Regions from separate parts of the Vibrio pomeroyi genome, predicted to be linked through region 3. Evidence: predicted binding sites of a transcription regulator. Region 3 holds the regulator's gene; each other region holds the start of a gene.
The links. The regulator CRP, encoded in region 3, controls carbon source genes, mostly activating them, when cyclic AMP is high. The targets are predictions, from matches to a motif close to TGTGANNNNNNTCACA.

Region 1 (5,173 bases), 190 kb from region 3:
AACAACCAAAGACAGAACGTCTTTCCTAAATCACGTCACCCGTTATTCCCAAGAAGGAGGAACGACTGAGTTGGGAATCTATCGAGGTAAACGCAAATAAGAGATTCCCTATTCCTTCCTTCGTCAGTCTAGGGAATGACGAAGGATACAAACGACTGCAGACGAAAGAACCGAAGACAGAGTATCTTTCCTAAGTCACGTGCCCCGTCATTCCCAAGAAGGAGGAACGACTGAGTTGGGAATCTATCGAGGCAAACGCAAATAAGAGATCCCCCCGATTCCTTCCTTCGTCAGTCTAGGGAATAACGAACTTTAGATGTAACAAGGAGGAGCTTTAAAACCTAGAGCTTCTTCCCGTCATTTTTTACAGACAAAAAAACGCCCTACCGAAGTAGAGCGTTTTAAAAAGCTTTAAGCTAATAATTCGCTAGGAATTATTGACCTTTAACTTCTTTAAGACCGCTTTCGTTGTAAAAAGGAGGAGCTTTAGAACCTAGAGATTCTTTACTCCACCTTTCTGCAGACAAAAAAATGCCCCGCATAAGCGAGGCATTTAAAAAGCTTAAATTAACAATTCACTAGGAATTATTGACCTTTAACTTCTTTAAGACCGTTGTAAGGAGCTTTAGAACCTAGAGCTTCTTCGATACGGATTAGTTGGTTGTACTTAGCAACACGGTCAGAACGGCTCATAGAACCAGTTTTGATTTGACCTGCAGCTGTACCTACCGCTAGATCAGCGATAGTTGCATCTTCAGTTTCGCCAGAACGGTGAGAGATTACTGCAGTGTAGCCAGCGTCTTTAGCCATCTTGATAGCAGCTAGAGTCTCTGTTAGAGAACCGATTTGGTTGAACTTGATAAGGATAGAGTTAGCTACGCCTTTCTCGATACCTTCAGCAAGAATCTTAGTGTTTGTAACGAACAGATCGTCACCAACGATTTGAAGTTTGTTGCCTAGAAGTTCAGTTTGGTGCTTGAAGCCATCCCAATCTGACTCGTCAAGACCGTCTTCGATAGAAACGATTGGGAAGTTGTTCGCTAGCTCAGCTAGGTAGTGGTTGAACTCTTCAGAAGTGAAAGTTTTACCTTCGCCCTTCATGTTGTAGATGCCAGCTTCTTTGTCGAAGAACTCAGATGCTGCACAGTCCATAGCAAGAGTAACGTCTTTACCTAGTTCGTAACCAGCAGCTGCAACAGCTTCTGCGATAACTTCTAGAGCTTCAGCGTTAGACTTAAGGTTAGGAGCGAAACCACCTTCATCACCAACTGCAGTGCTGTAGCCTTTAGACTTAAGAACTTTAGCTAGGTTGTGGAATACTTCAGCGCCGATACGCAGACCTTCTTTAAGAGTTTTAGCGCCAACTGGTTGGATCATGAACTCTTGGATGTCAACGTTGTTATCTGCGTGCTCACCACCGTTGATGATGTTCATCATTGGTAGAGGCATAGAGAACTGACCAGCAGTACCGTTTAGCTCAGCGATGTGCTCGTATAGAGGCATGCCTTTCGCAGCAGCAGCAGCTTTTGCGTTAGCTAGAGATACAGCTAGGATAGCGTTCGCGCCGAACTTAGACTTGTTATCAGTACCGTCTAGGTCAAGCATGATTTGGTCAACGTCAGCTTGTGCTTTAGCGTCAGTACCAACTAGAGCTTCAGCGATTGGGCCGTTTACAGCTTCAATAGCTTTAAGAACACCTTTACCTAGGAAACGTGATTTGTCGCCGTCACGTAGCTCAAGAGCTTCGCGAGAACCAGTAGATGCGCCAGATGGAGCAGCAGCCATACCTACGAAACCGCCTTCTAGGTGTACTTCAGCTTCTACAGTTGGGTTACCACGTGAATCGATGATTTCACGACCTAGAACTTTAACGATCTTAGACATTGAATGTTTCCTTCTCGTTGAATATATAAATGTCAAATTTAAAGGTAGCAGCACAACTTACGCAGCTACCTGTATTCCTTTTTACTTTTCTAACTCGCCGCGCTGGAACTCACCAGCCGCTTTAACGAAACCTGCAAACAATGGGTGACCATCGCGAGGTGTTGAAGTGAACTCTGGGTGGAATTGAGCCGCAACGAACCATGGGTGGTTCGGGTTCTCAATAACTTCAACCAGTTTCTTGTCCGCAGATAGACCCGATACTTTTAGGCCCGCTTTTTCGATTTGTGGACGAAGATTGTTGTTCACTTCGTAACGGTGACGGTGACGTTCATGGATCGTCGCGCTACCGTATAATTCGTATGCTTTCGTACCTTTCGCTAGGTGACAAAGCTGTGAACCAAGACGCATCGTGCCGCCTAGGTCAGATGATTCTGTACGCTCTTCAACTTTACCTTCGCCATCAGTCCACTCAGTGATAAGACCAACAACTGGGTACTTAGTTTCAGTACAGAATTCAGAAGAGTGCGCCCCTTCCATTTTAGCAACGTTACGAGCGTACTCGATAAGCGCTACTTGCATACCCAGACAGATACCTAAGTACGGTACTTTGTTTTCACGAGCGTATTGAGCAGCAAGAATCTTACCTTCAACACCACGATCACCAAAACCACCAGGAACTAGGATTGCATCTAGGCCTTCTAAAACTTCTACGCCACGAGACTCAACATCTTGTGAATCTACGTATTTAATATTAACGCTTAGGCGGTTTTTCAAGCCTGCGTGTTTTAGCGCTTCATTTACTGATTTGTATGCGTCTGGTAGTTCAATGTACTTACCAACCATACCAATCGTCACTTCACCCGTTGGGTTAGCTTCTTCGTAAATTACTTGTTCCCATTCAGACAGATCTGCTTCTGGAGCTGTGATGCCGAAACGCTTACATACAAGTTCATCAGTGCCTTGAGCTTTAATAAGCTGAGGGATCTTGTAGATAGAGTCAACATCGCGCATAGAAATAACTGCATTTTCTTGCACATTACAGAACAGAGCAATTTTCTTACGCTCGTTCGAAGGAATGTTGCGGTCTGAACGACAAACTAGGATGTCTGGCTGAATACCAATAGACAGTAGCTCTTTTACAGAGTGTTGCGTTGGCTTAGTTTTCACTTCGCCCGCAGCTGCTAGGTATGGCACTAGAGTAAGGTGCATGAACATTGCGCGTTCACGGCCTAGTTCTACTGCTAGCTGACGAATCGCTTCCATGAATGGTAGAGATTCGATATCACCAACCGTACCACCAACTTCAACGATCGCGATATCGTGGCCAGCTGCGCCAGAAATAACACGCTCTTTGATAGAGTTTGTGATATGTGGGATAACCTGAATTGTTGCACCTAGGTAATCACCGCGACGCTCTTTAGCGAGTACGTCTGAGTAAACACGACCTGCAGTGAAGTTGTTACGCTTAGTCATCTTGGTGCGAATGAATCGCTCATAGTGACCAAGGTCAAGGTCTGTTTCAGCGCCATCTTCCGTAACGAACACTTCACCGTGCTGAGTCGGGCTCATAGTGCCTGGATCAACGTTGATGTAAGGGTCAAGCTTCATCATAGTCACTTTAAGACCACGAGCTTCTAAAATAGCCGCAAGAGATGCTGCAGCAATACCTTTACCTAGAGAGGATACAACCCCGCCAGTAACAAAAATGTAATTTGTCGTCATGTTTAACCTGAAATTGGTTGAATGAGGGAAATGGACTACTTCTGGACGGGATGAAAATATACCAGAAGCCCCTTATCGCCACAACGTGAAATCTATCACACTGCTATTTTTTATTTTTTGCTTCAAATCAATTCATGATAAAAGCTTTGGTTATCTTTTCTCCGCCACTTTGACTTCATCCCACATGGAATCAAGCTGTTGTAGTGAAAAATCGGTCAAATTTTTATCTTGCTGACGAACTTTTTGTTCCACCCCTTTAAAGCGACGCGAAAACTTCAGATTGGCTTTGTTCAGCGCCGTTTCTGGATTTTTACCTAAATGTCGCACCAAATTGACCGTCGCAAACAGCAAATCACCTAACTCTTCTTCAACCAAATCTTCGTTAGGTGTGACTTGAAGCGCCTCTTCCAGCACCTCGTCAACTTCCTCTAAAACCTTATCCGCGACGGGGCCAATTGAGTCCCAATCAAAGCCAAATTTCGCGACCTGCTTTTGAATCTTTGTAGCACGCGAAAGCGCAGGTAGAGAGTTTGGTATTGAGTCTAGAATACTTTCTTGAGTTTTGCCTGCTTGTGCTTTTTCTTTGGCTTTTTCCGCTTCCCAGTTAGCATTGATTTCTTCATCACTGGCAAACTCGGTATCAGAGAACACATGCGGGTGACGTCGTGTTAACTTCTCATTGATGCCGTCAACCACATCAGAGAACTCAAAAAGCCCCTGCTCTTTCGCTAACTGGCTATAGAAGATCACCTGAAACAGCAAGTCACCCAACTCTTCTTGTAGGTTCGGCCAATCTTTGTTGTGAATCGCATCCACCACTTCGTAGGTCTCTTCGATAGTATGCGGGACAATTGTTTCAAAATTTTGTTTTAAATCCCAAGGACAGCCACCTTCTGGATCGCGCAGCTTAGTCATGATCTGTTCAAGTTGTTCAATCGGGTGATTCATCGTTTTCTTCCTATTACTGTCTTTGATTTTTAAATTTATAACGTCTTCTAAAACTAAAAAAGGTGAGCAGCCAAAACCACTCACCTTTATCTTTATTCGTCATCCCCAAGAGTGAAGAATGAGCGAGTTGGGGATCTCAAACCGCTTGGCGAGATTCCCTATCACGTTCGTCCCTCACTGTAGGGAATGACGAGGATGATACCAAATATCATCCTAATCTCTTGACGCTCATTACATCTTTAATCTGCTCGACTCGGCTCGTCACTCGACTCAGAATCTCAATATTGGTCACTTCCAAATCGAAATCCATTACCGACAGCTGACGCTTGTAGTCGATGCGGCTCTTCATCGTGGTCACGCTGATCTTCTCGTTCGAGAACAGTGAGGTGATGTCTTTCAGCAAGCCATTACGCTCTAGCGCTTCAACACGCAGCGTTAGGATGTAAGAACCGACAAAGCCGTTACCCCAAACGGTATCAATGATACGTTCTGGCGCATGCAAGCTTAGCTCACTCAGTTGTTCACAGTCACTGCGGTGAACCGAGATACCACGACCTTGAGTGATGTAGCCTTTGATGGTGTCGCCTGGGATTGGCTGACAACAACGTGCAAGGTGCGT
Region 2 (5,173 bases), 810 kb from region 3:
TCGTAGGTTTTGCCATCCTGGTCTTCGACACTACCACCGCCGGTATAACCTACCATTGGGGTAATGATGATCTCCGGCGAAGCATACACGATCGATACAGAGAAAAGCGCGATAAGCGCTATCATATTTGCTTTGTTATTCATGAGTATATCCTTATCCATACACTTACTAATTGTGATGGTTACATCAATATTGTGCGACTAATTTCGACGATTCTTGAAGATACTTCACACACCTGATAGTACTTAAATAGAGACTCGACAAATTAATAATAAGCCAGAGGTGTCTATGGACCATAATCTGAAAAATGCCCTACAAATTACCGTGTTTATTTACATGATCATTCTTTCATTTGGCTTTATTGCGATTGGTAGTTAATACCATCTATTGCGAGGCTGAGTTTTGATACTCAGGGACTAATGAATAGTGGGCTTGTAACCAATATTGATACAGCAATAGACTTGGATTACTACGCTAAGTTTATTGCTGGAAAAACAGCACTGGTCGCTCAAGGTGGCGGACAGAGAAGTATTTTTACTTCAGGTGTGCTGGATGCTTTTCTTCTTTCTAATTTTGACCCCTTCGATGAATTTTTTGGTACCTCTGCAGGTGCCCTTAACCTGTGTGCGTATCTTTGCCGCGATAAAGGCCTTGGCCGCTCTTTCGTGCTCGACCTCACCACCTCACCAGAATTCTTCAATATCTTCTCCTATATACGACACAGGAAGAATCTGGGATTAGAGTGGGCTTTAGAACAAATCATGGCTTACCCCTATAAGCTGGATCTTGATTTAGGGCGACAAACCTTAGGCGACCGACATTTCTACGCGGCAGTGACAGACTCTAAAGATCTACGCGATCACTACTTCCCGTTATTGGGAGAAGATTGGTACAAGGTGATGATCGCCACCTGTGCGATTCCTCGTTTGTACAATGATGAGATCTTCATTGGCGACAGTGCTTATGTTGACGGTGGTGTGTCTGCTTGTATCCCAGTTCAAGAAGCTTGGCGTAGACAAGCTCGTTCTATTGTTGTGATTCGTACTGAACCTGTAGTCGAGGAGGGAGGTGAACTCTTGGTTGAAGCTCCTAGTCGCGGCACCGCAGTGAAAGCGCCTAAGCCTATATCTACGGAAGAGCTGGAATGGTTCAGAGAGTCTTTCGACAGTGTTCAAGATCACTGGCAACAGAAAGTGGAACAATGGAAAACCGATTGGACTTCTTTCTTCCAACAACAAATTCTTCGCTCTAAAGAGCAGAAGCGCGATCGTGGACACTTGGACCTGCTCAACGGTGGGCGATGGTTGTTTGGCGCTGATGATATCTACCGCTTAAGTCATCTAATCGGTGATAAATTTGATTCAGGCTTGGCAGACATGTTGATGGTGCACTATCAAACTTACTCCTTAACTCAGGACTTTTTAAACTCTCCTCCGGACGATGCGTTTGTTGTGCAGATAGCACCTAGTAAACCACTAAAGTCGAGTTCATTAATGAGTGATAAAGAAGACTTGTTGCATGATTACGACCTGGGGCTAGAAGCAGGTTATCGATTTGTCGAAACCTATACCTCAACAGAGAATGCTCGTAATTCACACATACCAAAGTTGGCAACCAGTGCCGCGGATAAATGATATGTTAAGTGGGCAAATCAATGTGTGGTTAGCTCACTCTATTCAAAAAGAAAAAGGGGTATTGAACTTGGTTCGATAACCCTTTTTTTTGTACTTGCTAGCTAATTATTTATACAAGCTCTTAGTGTTCAGAGTCAGGTGACCGGTAAGATTCGCATACAGTTGGTTGAGCCCGCGACGTCCATAATATCGCCTTGAGTGACGATCACTAAGTCGCCAAACTTCAAGTGTCCCGCCTCTTTCAGACAAGCAAGAGTCGACAGTGCTATATCGAAGCTGTCTTCGGCTTCAGTTTCGAAGTAGATAGGTGTCACGCCTCGGTACAAAGTACAGCGATTTAGCGTTCCTTCGTTACGAGACAGCGCGTAGATAGGCATGTCGGCACTGAGTCGCGACATCATCAAGGCTGTGCGCCCTGACTCGGTAAGCGTGACCACGCCCTTGATGCCTTCCATGTGGTTGGCAGAGTAGATGGTCGCCATCGAAACGGTCTCTTCTGCCGTCACAAAGGTACGGTCAATACGGTAATTCGATTGGTTAATACCCGCCATCTTTTCAGCACCGATACACACTTCGGCCATGGATTTCACGGTCTCGACTGGGTAAGCACCCGCAGCGGTTTCACCTGAAAGCATCACGGCATCGGTACCATCTAATACCGCGTTAGCAACGTCCATCACTTCGGCACGGGTTGGCATTGGCGCGGAGATCATCGACTCCATCATTTGAGTTGCAGTGATCACTGTTCGGTTAAGCGCTCTAGCACGGCGTATAAGCTGTTTTTGTACCCCGACCAACTCTGGGTCGCCTATTTCCACTCCAAGGTCACCACGGGCCACCATGACCACATCTGAGGCCATTATGATGTCATCCATGTTCTCTACGGTCGCAACGGTCTCTGCTCGCTCGACTTTAGCAACTAAGTGAGCTTCTAACCCTGCTTCTCGTGCTAATTGGCGAGCGTAGTGCATGTCTTCGCCATTACGTGGGAACGAGACTGCCAGGTAATCGACTTGAATTTGAGCGGCGGTGACGATGTCTCGCTTGTCTTTGTCGGTCAGTGCTTCAGCAGAAAGGCCGCCCCCTTTTTTGTTGATGCCTTTGTTGTTCGAGAGAGGGCCGCCAATAATCACTTCGGTATGAACGCGACAGCCTTCCACTTTGGTTACTTTGAGTTGAACACGACCATCGTCAAGCAACAGGATATCGCCGGCGGATACGTCGTTAGGCAGTTCTTTATAATCAAGGCCAACGGCTTCTTGGTTGCCTTCGCCTAAACCTAGGCTGCTATCGAGAGTGAACAGGTCGCCCACGGCAAGTTGGATCTTGCCATCTTTGAATGTCGACACACGAATCTTGGGACCTTGCAAGTCTCCGAGAATGGCGATTTGAGTGCCGAGTCTTTTTGCTATCGCTCTGACTTTTTCTGCGCGTTGGATGTGGTCGTCGCTGCTGCCGTGAGAAAAGTTCATACGGACGATATTGGCACCGGCTTTGATGATTTCTTCAAGCACGTTACCTTTATCTGTTGAAGGGCCTAACGTTGTGACGATTTTCGTTTTTCTTAATTCGGCTGTCATGAATACTCCTAGAGTGAGACCAAGTAATCTTTTACAAGACTGAATTAAGTATATGCATTAATTGATAATTTATTGGGAGCTAGGAAGATATTTCTGTATTTACTGATATTTATTGTACTTAGTACTCAAGCGCGATGTTTTTTTATGAAAATTAAGTCTCGATTTATCGATGTGGGTGTTAATTTTCCTCGAACTATTTGACTCGATACACAAAGATTCATGTATATACGTGATACTGGTCACGGCGATATACCAAGTGACTTCACAATTACTTCGCAAAGTAAAAAAATTACCTCGTTGATGATTTCTGGAGCGTAAAATGTACATGGCTCAACCGGGCCATATTGATCATATCAAACAGGTCAATGCTGGTCGTGTATATAAACTAATTGACCTTAAAGGTCCTATTTCTCGTATCGATCTGTCCAAGCAAAGTGAGTTGGCTCCGGCGAGTATTACTAAAATTACCCGTGAACTCATTGAAGCTCACCTTATTCACGAAACCACGGTTCAAGAAGCCACGACTCGTGGGCGTCCTGCTGTCGGTCTGCAAACCAATAACGAAGGTTGGCAATTTTTGTCGATGCGTCTTGGTCGTGGTTACCTCACGATCGCGCTCCATGAATTGGGTGGCGACGTGCTTATCGATACCAAAATTGATATCCATGAACGTGATCAAGATGATGTGCTTGCACGTCTTCTCCATGAAATCGATGAGTTCTTCCAAACCTATGCCGAGCAACTCGACAGGGTGACGAGCATTGCCATCACACTGCCTGGTCTTGTGAATTCAGAGCAAGGTATTGTGCTACAAATGCCACATTACAACGTTGAAAATCTAGCGTTGGGTCCGGAGATCTACAAAGAAACCGGTCTGCCAGTCTTTATTGCCAATGACACCCGAGCTTGGGCACTAGCAGAAAAGCTATTTGGTAATTCACAAGACAACGACAACTCTGTTCTTATCTCTATTCACCATGGTTTAGGTGCCGGGATCATTCTTGATGGCCGCGTTCTTCAAGGGCGTCACGGTAACATCGGTGAACTGGGTCATATCCAGATCGATAAAGAGGGCAAGCTTTGCCATTGTGGTAACCGAGGCTGTTTAGAAACGGTCGCGAGTTCACAGGCGATCCGTGAGCAAGTGAAAGAGCGATTAGCCAATGGTGAAGAATCAACGCTGACTGTGTTTGAGGATGTTACGATTGAGCAAATCTGTGCTGCTGCGGCTGATGGCGACCCTCTGGCTGTTGAAGTGATTGAACAGTTAGGTCGTTACTTAGGCTCTGCGATTGCTATTGTGATTAATCTGTTTAACCCAGAGAAAATCTTGGTCGGTGGTGTTATTAATCAGGCTAAGAGCGTGTTGTACCCTGCGATTCAAAAGTGTATCGAAGAGCAGAGTTTATCGGTTTACCATCAAGACTTAGAGCTGGTGGAATCTCGATTCTATAAGCAGGCAACCATGCCAGGCGCTGCACTTATTAAGCAGGCCTTGTATGACGGTCAGCTGTTAATGAAAGTTATTGAAGGCTAACTCTTTTTCTCTTCTTTTAGCCTTACCCCAAATCTTTCCATGTACTTAAGCTTTGTATAACATCATTTGTTGTACTTAGTTTAAGCATTCTGTGCATTAGCGCTTTGCTTTAACCCATTGAAGTAGGCTATTGTAGCCACAGTTATTATTTGTCACTAAGGTGTTGTATGTCTGGCGTTTTAAATTCGGTTGATCAGAGAACCAAGCTAGTCGGTGAAAACCGTCTGGAACTCTTATTATTCAGCTTAAATAGTCGTCAACTATTTGCGATTAACGTATTTAAAGTGAAAGAAGTCCTAAAAGTGCCTGTACTTACTCGCTTACCGGGCTCTCACCACCACATTACCGGTGTTGCTTCTTTACGTGGTGAATCGGTGCCTGTGATTGATCTGCGCAGTGCGATTGGCTTTCCACCGTCACGT
Region 3 (5,173 bases):
TATCGTTATCGATGTTTACTGCATATCGGGTACATACCATTGGTAGAACACGTCACTCATACAACAGGTAACAAGCCTAACTCCGATATTATTCAATCAGTTACCCATGGCATGTTTTTGTTGCCCGTATCAGTGAAACCCTTGCGCTTATGCCGAGAATCAACCAAGCTCAAATAAAAACGTGGGCGTTTCGCTAAAAGCTCAACACTTTTCCAAAGCCCATAAAAGAAGCATGGACTGTTTTATGACAATATTTACCGCAGCAGCTGGTCTATCTAATCCGCACTTACAAACCTTAGTGCCTCGATTTATTAGAAAGCAGGCGTTGTTCAACCCGCAATGGCAAACCTTAGAAACACCCGACGGTGATTTTCTCGACCTTGCTTGGAGCGAATCGCCAGATGGCGACAATCCAAATAGTGACGATATTAAGAACAAGCCGATATTCGTGCTGTTCCACGGTTTGGAAGGCAGTTTTGAGAGCCCTTATGCCAACGGACTAATGAATGCGTTTGCTAAAGATGGTTGGCTGTCGGTGATGATGCACTTTAGAGGCTGTAGCGGTAAACCGAATCGCTTGGCTCGCGCATATCACTCCGGTGAAGTTGAAGACGCTCGCTTCTTCCTAAGGCATCTGCACGCTCAGTTCCCCAATAATCCAAAGGTGGCGGTTGGCATCTCCTTGGGCGGAAACATGTTAGCGAATTATTTGGCGGAATACGCGGATGACCCACTACTGTCAGCGGCAACGATAGTCTCTGCACCTTTTGACTTAGCCTGTTGTTCAAGTCGCATAGAGCGCGGATTCTCGAAGCTCTATAAGAAGTACCTGCTGAATTCACTCAAATCGAATGCCTTGAAAAAGGTGAAGCTGTTGCAAGAGAAACTCGGCATCACGGCTGAATCCATCAAGAAGATCGACAAACTGTATGAGTTTGATGAACGGATTACTGCGCCCCTGCACGGATTCAAAAACGCACAAGACTACTACGCACAGTGCTCCGCTCTTCCTAAACTCAATAAAATCAAACTACCGACACAGATCATTCACGCCAAAGACGATCCTTTTATGACCGATGATGTGATTCCAAAATTCGTCCTACCGGATAATATCGATTATCGCCTATTTCAGAAAGGCGGCCATGTTGGGTTCATCACTGGTAGCACACTCAAACCACGATTCTGGTTAGAAGAAGCCTTACCTGCGTATTATGAAAGTATCCAAGGTTCTGCATAACAACGAAGCCTTGCTAAATATAAACGCAAAACCTTGATAAGATAGCGCAGCCCCAAGCTGGGGTTGTACTAAAAACACCACTAGACACACTCATCAACATATCAATGAACATAAAAGAGAGAAGTATTTATGATCATCCCATGGCAAGACATCGCGCCAGAGACACTGGAAAACCTCATCAAAGAATTCGTGCTGCGTGAAGGCACAGACTATGGCGACGTTGAGATCTCACTGCAAAGCAAGATTGATCAGGTGAAACATCAATTAGCTTCTGGTGATGTGAGCATCGTGTTTTCCGAACTGCACGAGACCGTTGATATCCAGGTGACAAAACGCTTCTAGGCTGCGCTTAGAAAGGAGCCGTGTTATAGTGGAAAACGATTGCTAACAAGTAAGTTACTCAAACGACAAGGGTTGTCATGTCCGCTAAACATCCAATTATTGCGGTGACGGGTTCATCAGGAGCCGGCACCACCACTACCTCAGAAGCCTTCCGCAAAATGTTCAATATGATGGACGTGAAGGCTGCTTGGGTTGAAGGGGATAGTTTCCACCGATTCACTCGACCAGAAATGGATGTCGAGATCCGCAAGGCGCGCGAGCAAGGTAAGCACATTAGCTACTTTGGTCCACAAGCCAACGACTTTGGTGCATTAGAAGAGTTCTTCCGTCAATACGGGAACGAAGGCACCGGTAAAGTACGTAGTTACCTACACACCTTCGATGAAGCTGTTCCTTATAATCAAATGCCAGGCACCTTCACGCCATGGCAAGATATCCCTGAAAATTCCGATGTGATGTTTTACGAAGGCCTACACGGCGGTGTGGTTGATGGCGATATCAATGTCTCTCAACACGTCGACCTACTGATTGGCATGGTACCGATCGTAAACCTAGAGTGGATTCAAAAATTTGTTCGTGACACACGCGATCGTGGCCACTCTCGTGAAGCGGTAATGGACTCCATTGTCCGTTCAATGGATGATTACCTTAACTACATTACCCCGCAGTTTTCACGTACACATATCAACTTTCAGCGTGTTCCAACCGTAGATACATCGAACCCACTCAACGCCAAAGGGATTCCAAGTTTAGACGAAAGCTTCGTAGTTATACGTTTGCGTGGCATCAAAAACGTCGATTTCCCTTACCTTTTGGCAATGATTGACGGCTCATTTATGTCTCGTCATAACACGCTAGTGGTGCCAGGGGGCAAGATGAGTTTTGCTATGGAGCTCATTGTAAGACCAATCCTACAACAACTCATCGAAACCGGAAAAATAGGTTAACAAAACGACATTCTGGTTGATTACTTTTCATACCGTGATCATGTGCACAATTTTGCGTAAAAAATCGTAGCTTGGTCACGATTAAAATCAAGAAATAGTACCTGAAAAAGGATACTATTCTTAAACGAAACACAAGATAGCTTGCAGCGCTCAACGAGTGCTCTTATCCTACAAGTCAATCCAGGCTTAGCTAAAATACGGAAAGCGGCAAGCATACCCTGCAGAGGAAGTGAGATATTATGGTTCTAGGTAAACCTCAAACCGATCCAACATTAGAGTGGTTCCTTTCACACTGTCATATTCATAAGTACCCTTCAAAAAGTACTTTGATTCATGCTGGTGAAAAGGCAGAAACCTTGTACTACATCGTTAAAGGTTCTGTGGCAGTTCTTATCAAAGACGAAGAAGGTAAGGAAATGATTCTTTCTTACCTAAACCAAGGCGACTTCATCGGTGAGCTAGGCTTGTTCGAAGAAGACCAAGAGCGTACTGCTTGGGTTCGTGCTAAATCTCCTTGTGAAGTAGCTGAAATTTCTTTCAAGAAATTCCGTCAACTTATCCAAGTGAACCCAGACATCCTGATGCGTCTTTCAGCGCAAATGGCAAGCCGCCTACAAGTAACTAGCCAAAAGGTTGGTGACTTAGCGTTCCTTGACGTAACAGGTCGTATCGCTCAAACGCTACTAAACCTAGCGAAACAGCCAGATGCAATGACTCACCCTGACGGCATGCAAATCAAGATCACTCGTCAAGAGATTGGCCAGATCGTTGGTTGTTCTCGTGAGACAGTAGGTCGTATCTTGAAGATGCTAGAAGAGCAGAACCTAATTTCTGCACACGGTAAAACTATCGTGGTATACGGCACTCGTTAATCTCGATTAACTGAGCCAAAAATTTGAAAGCCACCAAATGCAAATTTGGTGGCTTTTTCTTTATCGAGAGAAGATACGAGATACGAGATACGAGATACGAATGGAACACATGAGGCTCTCGCCTTGTAAACACTCTCGAAGCGAAGCGTACCCGCATCTCTAGGGCAAAGCCCGTGCTTGTATCTTTCTTTAACCGTTAGTGCTTTCGAAGATCTTATCCGCCGATGCTGCAACAAAACCGGTGTAAAGCTCACCATTCGTCATCGCATAACGCTTAGCGAACTCATAGAAGCCTCCAGGAATCATCTCATTGCCTTCAACAAATGAAACTGGCACTTTGTCTGCCATTGTTGATGATTGCTCTAATAAGACCTCTGGAGAGCCTTTAACCTCACCACCAGATGCATTGATAGTGAAACCAGATTCGCTCAAATAGTCATTCACTGCCTGTACTTCATCAAAGGCGTTAAGTTGATTTACGCTCACCGTAAAGTGGTTGGCACCGTAACCATGAGCCGCTAACCAAGACGCGTATTCACTCTCTTTTGCAAGCACTTGGAAATCTGCGAAGCTTAAATCCCAAAGGCGTCCGCCAAACAGGAATTCATGACCTTGCAGCTTGCTTGCATCGACTTGCTCAACGAGCTTAGCAACGATCTGTTGTAGCTCACTTGAGCACTCTTCTACCTTCAATTCACTAATGAACACTTTCGGCTGTTTTGGGTCTGGGTGCTCGTAATGCTTCGCGACTAGCTTCTTGCTCTCAAACAGGTAATCGCCACACGCTTTATAACCTAGCTCAAGGAAAGGCTTAGCCAATGTTTCAATACCCAGCGGGGCAACATTAAAAGTACGTAGCGCAATGTGATCGTTAATCAGCGCTTCGTCTTCTTTCAGCAAGTGGTGTACTTTCTCAGCCGATGGACATAGCCTGTGAATGTAATCATCCCATAGTGATTTAAAGAGTAGATCGGGCGTCATGGTGACTCCTTGTCAGAGGTTCTAGCAAGCTAGTGATTTGGATTAGAAAGGGAGAGGCTGGACATAGAGTCAGCAGCCATCAGCCTGTGACATACTTTTTCTATTATTATCTACCGCCCAATCTTGATGCTGAGCGTGGTTAAAATAAGGAAGCGATACGCCGCTTCCTTATCTCATAACTAATGAATGAGCCTTAGCTCAATATCAATCTAAACTACAGCTCAATGCCCGGGCTAAACGTAGCTGGCAGCTGAGTTTCACCACCTTCCATTGAAGCCATTGGGTAAGCACAGTAGTCCGCCGCATAGTAAGCACTTGGACGTAGGTTGCCAGAAGCGCCCGGACCACCAAATGGTGCATCACCACTTGCGCCTGTGAGTTGGCGGTTACGGTTAACAATACCCGCACGGATATGGTCAACGAAGTATTCCCACTCAGAATCGTCTGTCGATACTAAACCAGCAGACAAACCAAAGCGTGTGTCGTTAGCTAACTCAACCGCTTGCTCTAGCGATTGGTAACGAACCACTTGTAGCAATGGACCGAAGTACTCTTCATCTGGTAGTTCAGCAATGTTGGTTGCATCGATAATACCCGGAGAAACAAACGCCGCTTCACCCGCTTTTGCTTCTACTAGGCTTACACCACCTAGCGATTGCAGATTCGCTTGTGCATCTAAAATAAACTTAGCAGCTGCTTCTGAGATCTGTGGGCCCATAAAGGGTGCAGGTTCAGCGAAAGGCTGATCAACACGAATCTTTTGCGTAGCCGCTACCAGCTTATCGAGCAGTAGG
Region 4 (5,173 bases), 590 kb from region 3:
CCCACAAAACAAGCGACATGGAATGTGTCGCGAATAATGTCGCTTAAAGCTAGGTTATCGATGTCTGTGTTTGGCATGTACTCAACAACACCAGTCGTTGGGTTAACCAAGCCTGGAAGAGTAACGCCAATAGCAATCAGCTGATCGATCTTTGGTTGGTGCTCAGCAATGAAAGCCTTCAAATTATTAACCAAGCCTTGGGTAAGGTCTGATTGGTCTGAATAATTCAGGTCTTGCTGTTGGAAAGCCAGTTCACGACCGCCAAGGTCATGAAGGCTTATTTGAATATAGTCTCGGCCTAAGCGCACTGCGACAGAATGAAAAGGTTCCACTTCTGTGGTTAGGGAGATAGCGCGTCTACCGCCAGTAGACGCTTGCTGCGCAACCTCTTTGATTAGGCCGCGCTCTAAAAGTTGGCGGGTAATTTTTGTAACACTTGCCGGTGCGAGTTGGCTTACATCAGCCACTTGTATACGACTGATAGGCCCTTGTTGGTCTATTAGTCGGTATACCGCCGCACTGTTTAGTTGTTTAACTAAGTCTACGTTACCTATTTGTCCGCCATTCATACTTAATTGTGCTCGTATTGTCCATTAACAACAGTCGCTTTAACGTTAAAGTCTCGGTCAAATACAGCTAGGTTTGCAACCATGCCTTTTTTGATTCGACCTAGCTTGCTTTCTACACCGATAGCCGTAGCTGGGTATAGCGTAGCCATGCGAAGAGCTTCGTCTAAAGCGATACCAGCGTGCTCAACTGTATTCTGAACTGCTTCAATCATAGTCAGAGCTGAGCCGCCCAGTGTGCCGTTTTCATCAACACACTTACCATCCCGGTAATATACTTTCTTACCGACAAAAATAAAGTATTCCATGTCAGCACCTGCAGGAGCTGTGGCGTCCGTCACTAATACGAGCTTTTCTCCCTTGATTTTGTGCGCAATTCGAATGTTTGCGTAATCAACGTGGAAGCCATCGGCGATGATACCTGCGTATACTTCTGGTGTATCGTAAATCGCGCCAACAACGCCTGGCTCGCGGCCAACCATAGGTGTCATTGCATTGAATAGGTGAGTCGCGAAAGTAATACCAGATTCAAAACCTTGACGTGCTTCTGCATAAGTTGCGTTGGTGTGGCCAATAGAAACCACCACGCCCGCTTTCTGAAGACGTTCAATGTGTTCAGGATCGTTAAGTTCAGGCGCCAAAGTTACTTTTGCAACAAGGTCGCTGTTTTCACAGATAAGCTCAATCATCTCGTTATCAGATTTACGAATGTGATCGACGCTGTGAATGCCTTTTTTCGCAACGTTTAGGTACGGACCTTCAAGGTGAAGACCTAAAGACTGGTTTTGGTACTGATTGTGGTATTCACGAGCTGCCGTGATAACTGCACGCATATCTTCGTCTGAAGAGGTGATAAGCGTAGGCAGGAAGCTAGTACAGCCTGATTTCAGGTTTGCTTTGTGCATGATCTGCATAGTGTTTGCAGTGATCTCATCGTTCAGCATTACACCACCACAACCATTCAGTTGTAGGTCAATGAAACCTGGGCTTAGGTTTGCTCCGTCTAGGTTGCGAACCTCAATTCCTTCTGGCAATTCAGATATAGGGCAGACTTTTTTGATCAGTTCGTTTTCGATTACTACAGCATGATCGGTCAGAACATCACTACCAGTGTAAATTTTACAGTTACTTAGCGCGTACATAGTCAGCTAATCCTTATTTCGTGAGATCTTTAAAAATTCTTCGTTACCTAAATGGGTACTTAGTTTGCGAGCATCATTTACGTAACGATTTATCTTTTATGGGCAAACGGCTTCAAAATGGGAAGCGATTTTAAGTGTTTGAAAAATATGTGAACAATTCATTTTATTTATAAGTTTAGGCCAAGTGTTATCAGTGTTTTATCTGGCATTGCTTGCCTCAAATAACCCGTTGTTAGCCCAAACATTAGATCTAGATTTTATCTATAAATGTTCATTTTTTTGAATGATAAAATAAGTTTTATGATCTCGCTAGCAAAAACCTCTGGATTTGGTAAAAACTGGTGATTACGATCACAAATGGTAAGGTTTTAATTTGCGGAGCAAAATTAATTGAATACACTGAATAGGACTAAATTGAGCGACTAAAATAAGTTTCTCAAACGAATTCTAAAAAATCCTATAGGGGGAAACAACTGGTGAATATTCTAGGATATGCACAGAAGCTGGGTAAGGCATTAATGCTACCTATCGCAACGCTTCCGATTGCGGCGCTTCTATTACGTTTAGGTCAAGGCGATCTACTTGATATTCCATTTATGGCGCAAGCTGGTGGTGCTATCTTCGGTAACCTACCATTGCTATTTGGTCTAGGTATCGCGATTGGTCTTTCTAAAGACGGTAACGGCGCAGCAGGTCTTGCTGGTGCAGTTGCTTACTTCGTATTAACAGCTACAGCAACGACAATTAACGCAGACGTTAACATGTCATTCTTCGGCGGTATCTTCGCAGGTATCATCGCAGGTCACTCTTACAACGCTTTCCACGCTACACGCCTTCCTGAGTGGCTGGCATTCTTCGCGGGTAAACGTTTAGTACCTATCATGGCCGGTCTATTTGCACTTGTTGCAGGTGCTGTGTCTGGTGTGGTTTGGCCTGGTGTTCAATCTGGTCTAGACGCACTGGCTCACGCAGTATCAACGTCTGGCGCTATCGGTCAATTCGTTTACGGTACTCTTAACCGTGCACTTATCCCTGTAGGTCTACACCACGTATTGAACTCATACTTCTGGTTCGGTATGGGTACATGTCAAGAAATCATCGTTGCTGGTCAAGGCGCATTCGCTAACATCACTCAACTTTGTGTTGACCCATCACTAGCTAAAACTCTAGTTGTTGGTCAAGAGCACACATTCACATTCGCTAACTCTGTAACTCCAGAAATTACTACTGTAGTTAAAGAAGTGACTGAAACTGTTAAATCTGGCGACCTACACCGTTTCTTCGGTGGCGATAAAGGCGCTGGCGTATTCATGAACGGTTTCTTCCCAGTAATGATGTTCGGTCTACCAGGTGCTGCACTTGCAATGTACCTAGCAGCTCCTGCTGAAAAACGCAGCCAAGTTGGTGGCGCACTATTCTCAGTAGCATTCTGTTCATTCCTAACAGGTATCACAGAGCCGCTAGAATTCATGTTCGTATTCCTAGCTCCTGCTCTATACGCAATGCACGCTGTATTCACTGGTCTGTCTCTAGTTGTTGCTAACATGTTTGGTACTCTGCACGGTTTCGGTTTCTCTGCTGGTCTAATCGACTTCGTATTGAACTGGGGTCTAGCAACTAAACCATTCGTACTACTACTAATCGGTCTAGGCTTCGGTGCTCTATACTTCTTCACTTTCTCTTTCGCAATCCGCGCTTTCAACCTGAAATCGCCAGGTCGTGAAGATGATGACGAAGCTGCTGCAGCTCCTGCTGGTGAAGCTCCAAAAGGCGACCTTGCACGTCAATACCTGAAAGCTCTAGGTGGTCACGACAACCTAACTTCAATCGACGCTTGTATCACTCGTCTACGTCTAACTCTTAAAGACCGCTCTGTTGCAGATGAAGTTGTTCTTAAGAAACTAGGTGCTAAAGGTGTGGTTAAACTAGGTGAAAACAACCTACAGGTTATCCTAGGCCCACTAGCTGAAATCGTAGCTGGCGAAATGAAAGCTATCGGTGCAGGTGAAGACCTATCTGATGTAAAACTTCCATAGTAAGGGAAGTACTTAACTAAGACGTAAAGTTACTCTTAAGTAAGTTTCAAATTGAAAGCCTCCCACATGGGAGGCTTTTTTGTGACTGCCGTTTAAGGCCAGCGAACACGGTTCGTTCTATTCTTCATCGAATAGCAGAAATAATCGCAATTAACGGACGGTTCTTATTGTGCAAAGGCGAAGAATTGTGGATGATTAGCAACAATGATCTTTCTATCTTTGACTTGCGCTATAAGCGCCCGTTTTCTTGGAGATGAAAGATAACTTTCTCTGACAATACTAAATACATAGAGGTGCTATAGATGAGTGAAGCTGAGGCTCGTCCATCGAATTTCATTCGCCAAATTATCGATAAAGATTTAGCGGATGGTACACACAGTAGCGTGCATACTCGTTTCCCGCCGGAGCCGAACGGCTACCTGCACATTGGTCACGCTAAATCTATTTGCTTGAATTTTGGTATTGCTCAGGACTACCAGGGACAATGTAATCTTCGTTTCGATGATACAAACCCTGAAAAAGAAGACGTTGAATACGTTGAGTCAATTAAGAATGATGTAAGCTGGTTAGGCTTTGAATGGTCTGGTGACATTTGTTACTCATCAAACTACTTCGATACGCTTTACGCTTATGCTGTGGAATTAATTAATAAAGGCTTAGCGTACGTTGACGAGCTAAGTCCTGAGCAGATCCGTGAATACCGTGGCACGCTAAAAGAGCCAGGTAAAGCGAGCCCGTACCGTGACCGTAGCCCAGAAGAGAACCTAGCGTTATTTGAAAAAATGCGTGATGGTGGCTTTGAAGAAGGTAAAGCGTGTCTACGTGCTAAGATCGACATGAGCTCTTCATTCATGGTGATGCGCGATCCTGTTATCTACCGTGTTCGTTTTGCTCACCACCATCAGACGGGTGACAAGTGGTGCATTTACCCAATGTACGACTTTACTCACTGTATCTCTGATGCGTTAGAAGGTATTACGCACTCTATATGTACGCTTGAATTCCAAGACAACCGTCGTTTGTACGATTGGGTTCTAGATAACATCACGATCGATTGCCAACCTCGTCAGTACGAGTTTAGCCGTCTGAATCTTGAATACACAGTGATGTCTAAGCGTAAGCTGAACCAACTTGTGGTTGAAAACCTAGTTCAAGGTTGGGATGACCCACGTATGCCTACTATCTCTGGTCTACGTCGTCGTGGTTTCACTTCTGCGTCTATCCGTGAATTCTGTAAGCGTATCGGTGTGACGAAACAAGAGAACATGATTGAATTCGGTTCACTTGAGTCTTGTATCCGTGACGATCTAAACGAAAATGCACCTCGTGCAATGGCCGTTCTGGATCCAGTTAAGATCGTGATTGAAAACTACGATGCGGATAAAGTAGAGACACTAACGGTTGCTAACCACCCGAACAAACCTGAAAT

Region 1: the regulator CRP is predicted to act here: its motif matches at 3,691-3,706, upstream of OCV12_RS13640 (CTP synthase).
Region 2: the regulator CRP is predicted to act here: its motif matches at 3,443-3,458, upstream of mlc (sugar metabolism global transcriptional regulator Mlc).
Region 4: the regulator CRP is predicted to act here: its motif matches at 2,049-2,064, upstream of nagE (N-acetylglucosamine-specific PTS transporter subunit IIBC).

The regions. Positions count from the first base shown of each region.
Region 1 covers NZ_AP025506.1:3,121,573-3,126,745, forward strand. Annotated here, with positions in the region: gene eno (phosphopyruvate hydratase) at 586-1,884, opposite strand; gene OCV12_RS13640 (CTP synthase) at 1,966-3,606, opposite strand; gene mazG (nucleoside triphosphate pyrophosphohydrolase) at 3,757-4,554, opposite strand; gene relA (GTP diphosphokinase) at 4,763-5,173, opposite strand, start outside.
Region 2 covers NZ_AP025506.1:2,496,917-2,502,089, reverse strand. Annotated here, with positions in the region: gene OCV12_RS10895 (porin family protein) at 1-143, opposite strand, end outside; gene cydH (cytochrome bd-I oxidase subunit CydH) at 289-378, shown strand; gene OCV12_RS10885 (patatin-like phospholipase family protein) at 420-1,634, shown strand; gene pyk (pyruvate kinase) at 1,769-3,214, opposite strand; gene mlc (sugar metabolism global transcriptional regulator Mlc) at 3,534-4,751, shown strand; gene OCV12_RS10870 (chemotaxis protein CheV) at 4,919-5,173, shown strand, end outside.
Region 3 covers NZ_AP025506.1:3,309,585-3,314,757, forward strand. Annotated here, with positions in the region: gene OCV12_RS14710 (hydrolase) at 245-1,237, shown strand; gene OCV12_RS14715 (YheU family protein) at 1,367-1,579, shown strand; gene OCV12_RS14720 (phosphoribulokinase) at 1,657-2,526, shown strand; gene crp (cAMP-activated global transcriptional regulator CRP) at 2,766-3,398, shown strand; gene OCV12_RS14730 (DUF1338 domain-containing protein) at 3,588-4,379, opposite strand; gene astD (succinylglutamate-semialdehyde dehydrogenase) at 4,594-5,173, opposite strand, start outside.
Region 4 covers NZ_AP025506.1:2,723,147-2,728,319, reverse strand. Annotated here, with positions in the region: gene nagC (DNA-binding transcriptional regulator NagC) at 1-569, opposite strand, end outside; gene nagA (N-acetylglucosamine-6-phosphate deacetylase) at 572-1,708, opposite strand; gene nagE (N-acetylglucosamine-specific PTS transporter subunit IIBC) at 2,227-3,744, shown strand; gene glnS (glutamine--tRNA ligase) at 4,047-5,173, shown strand, end outside.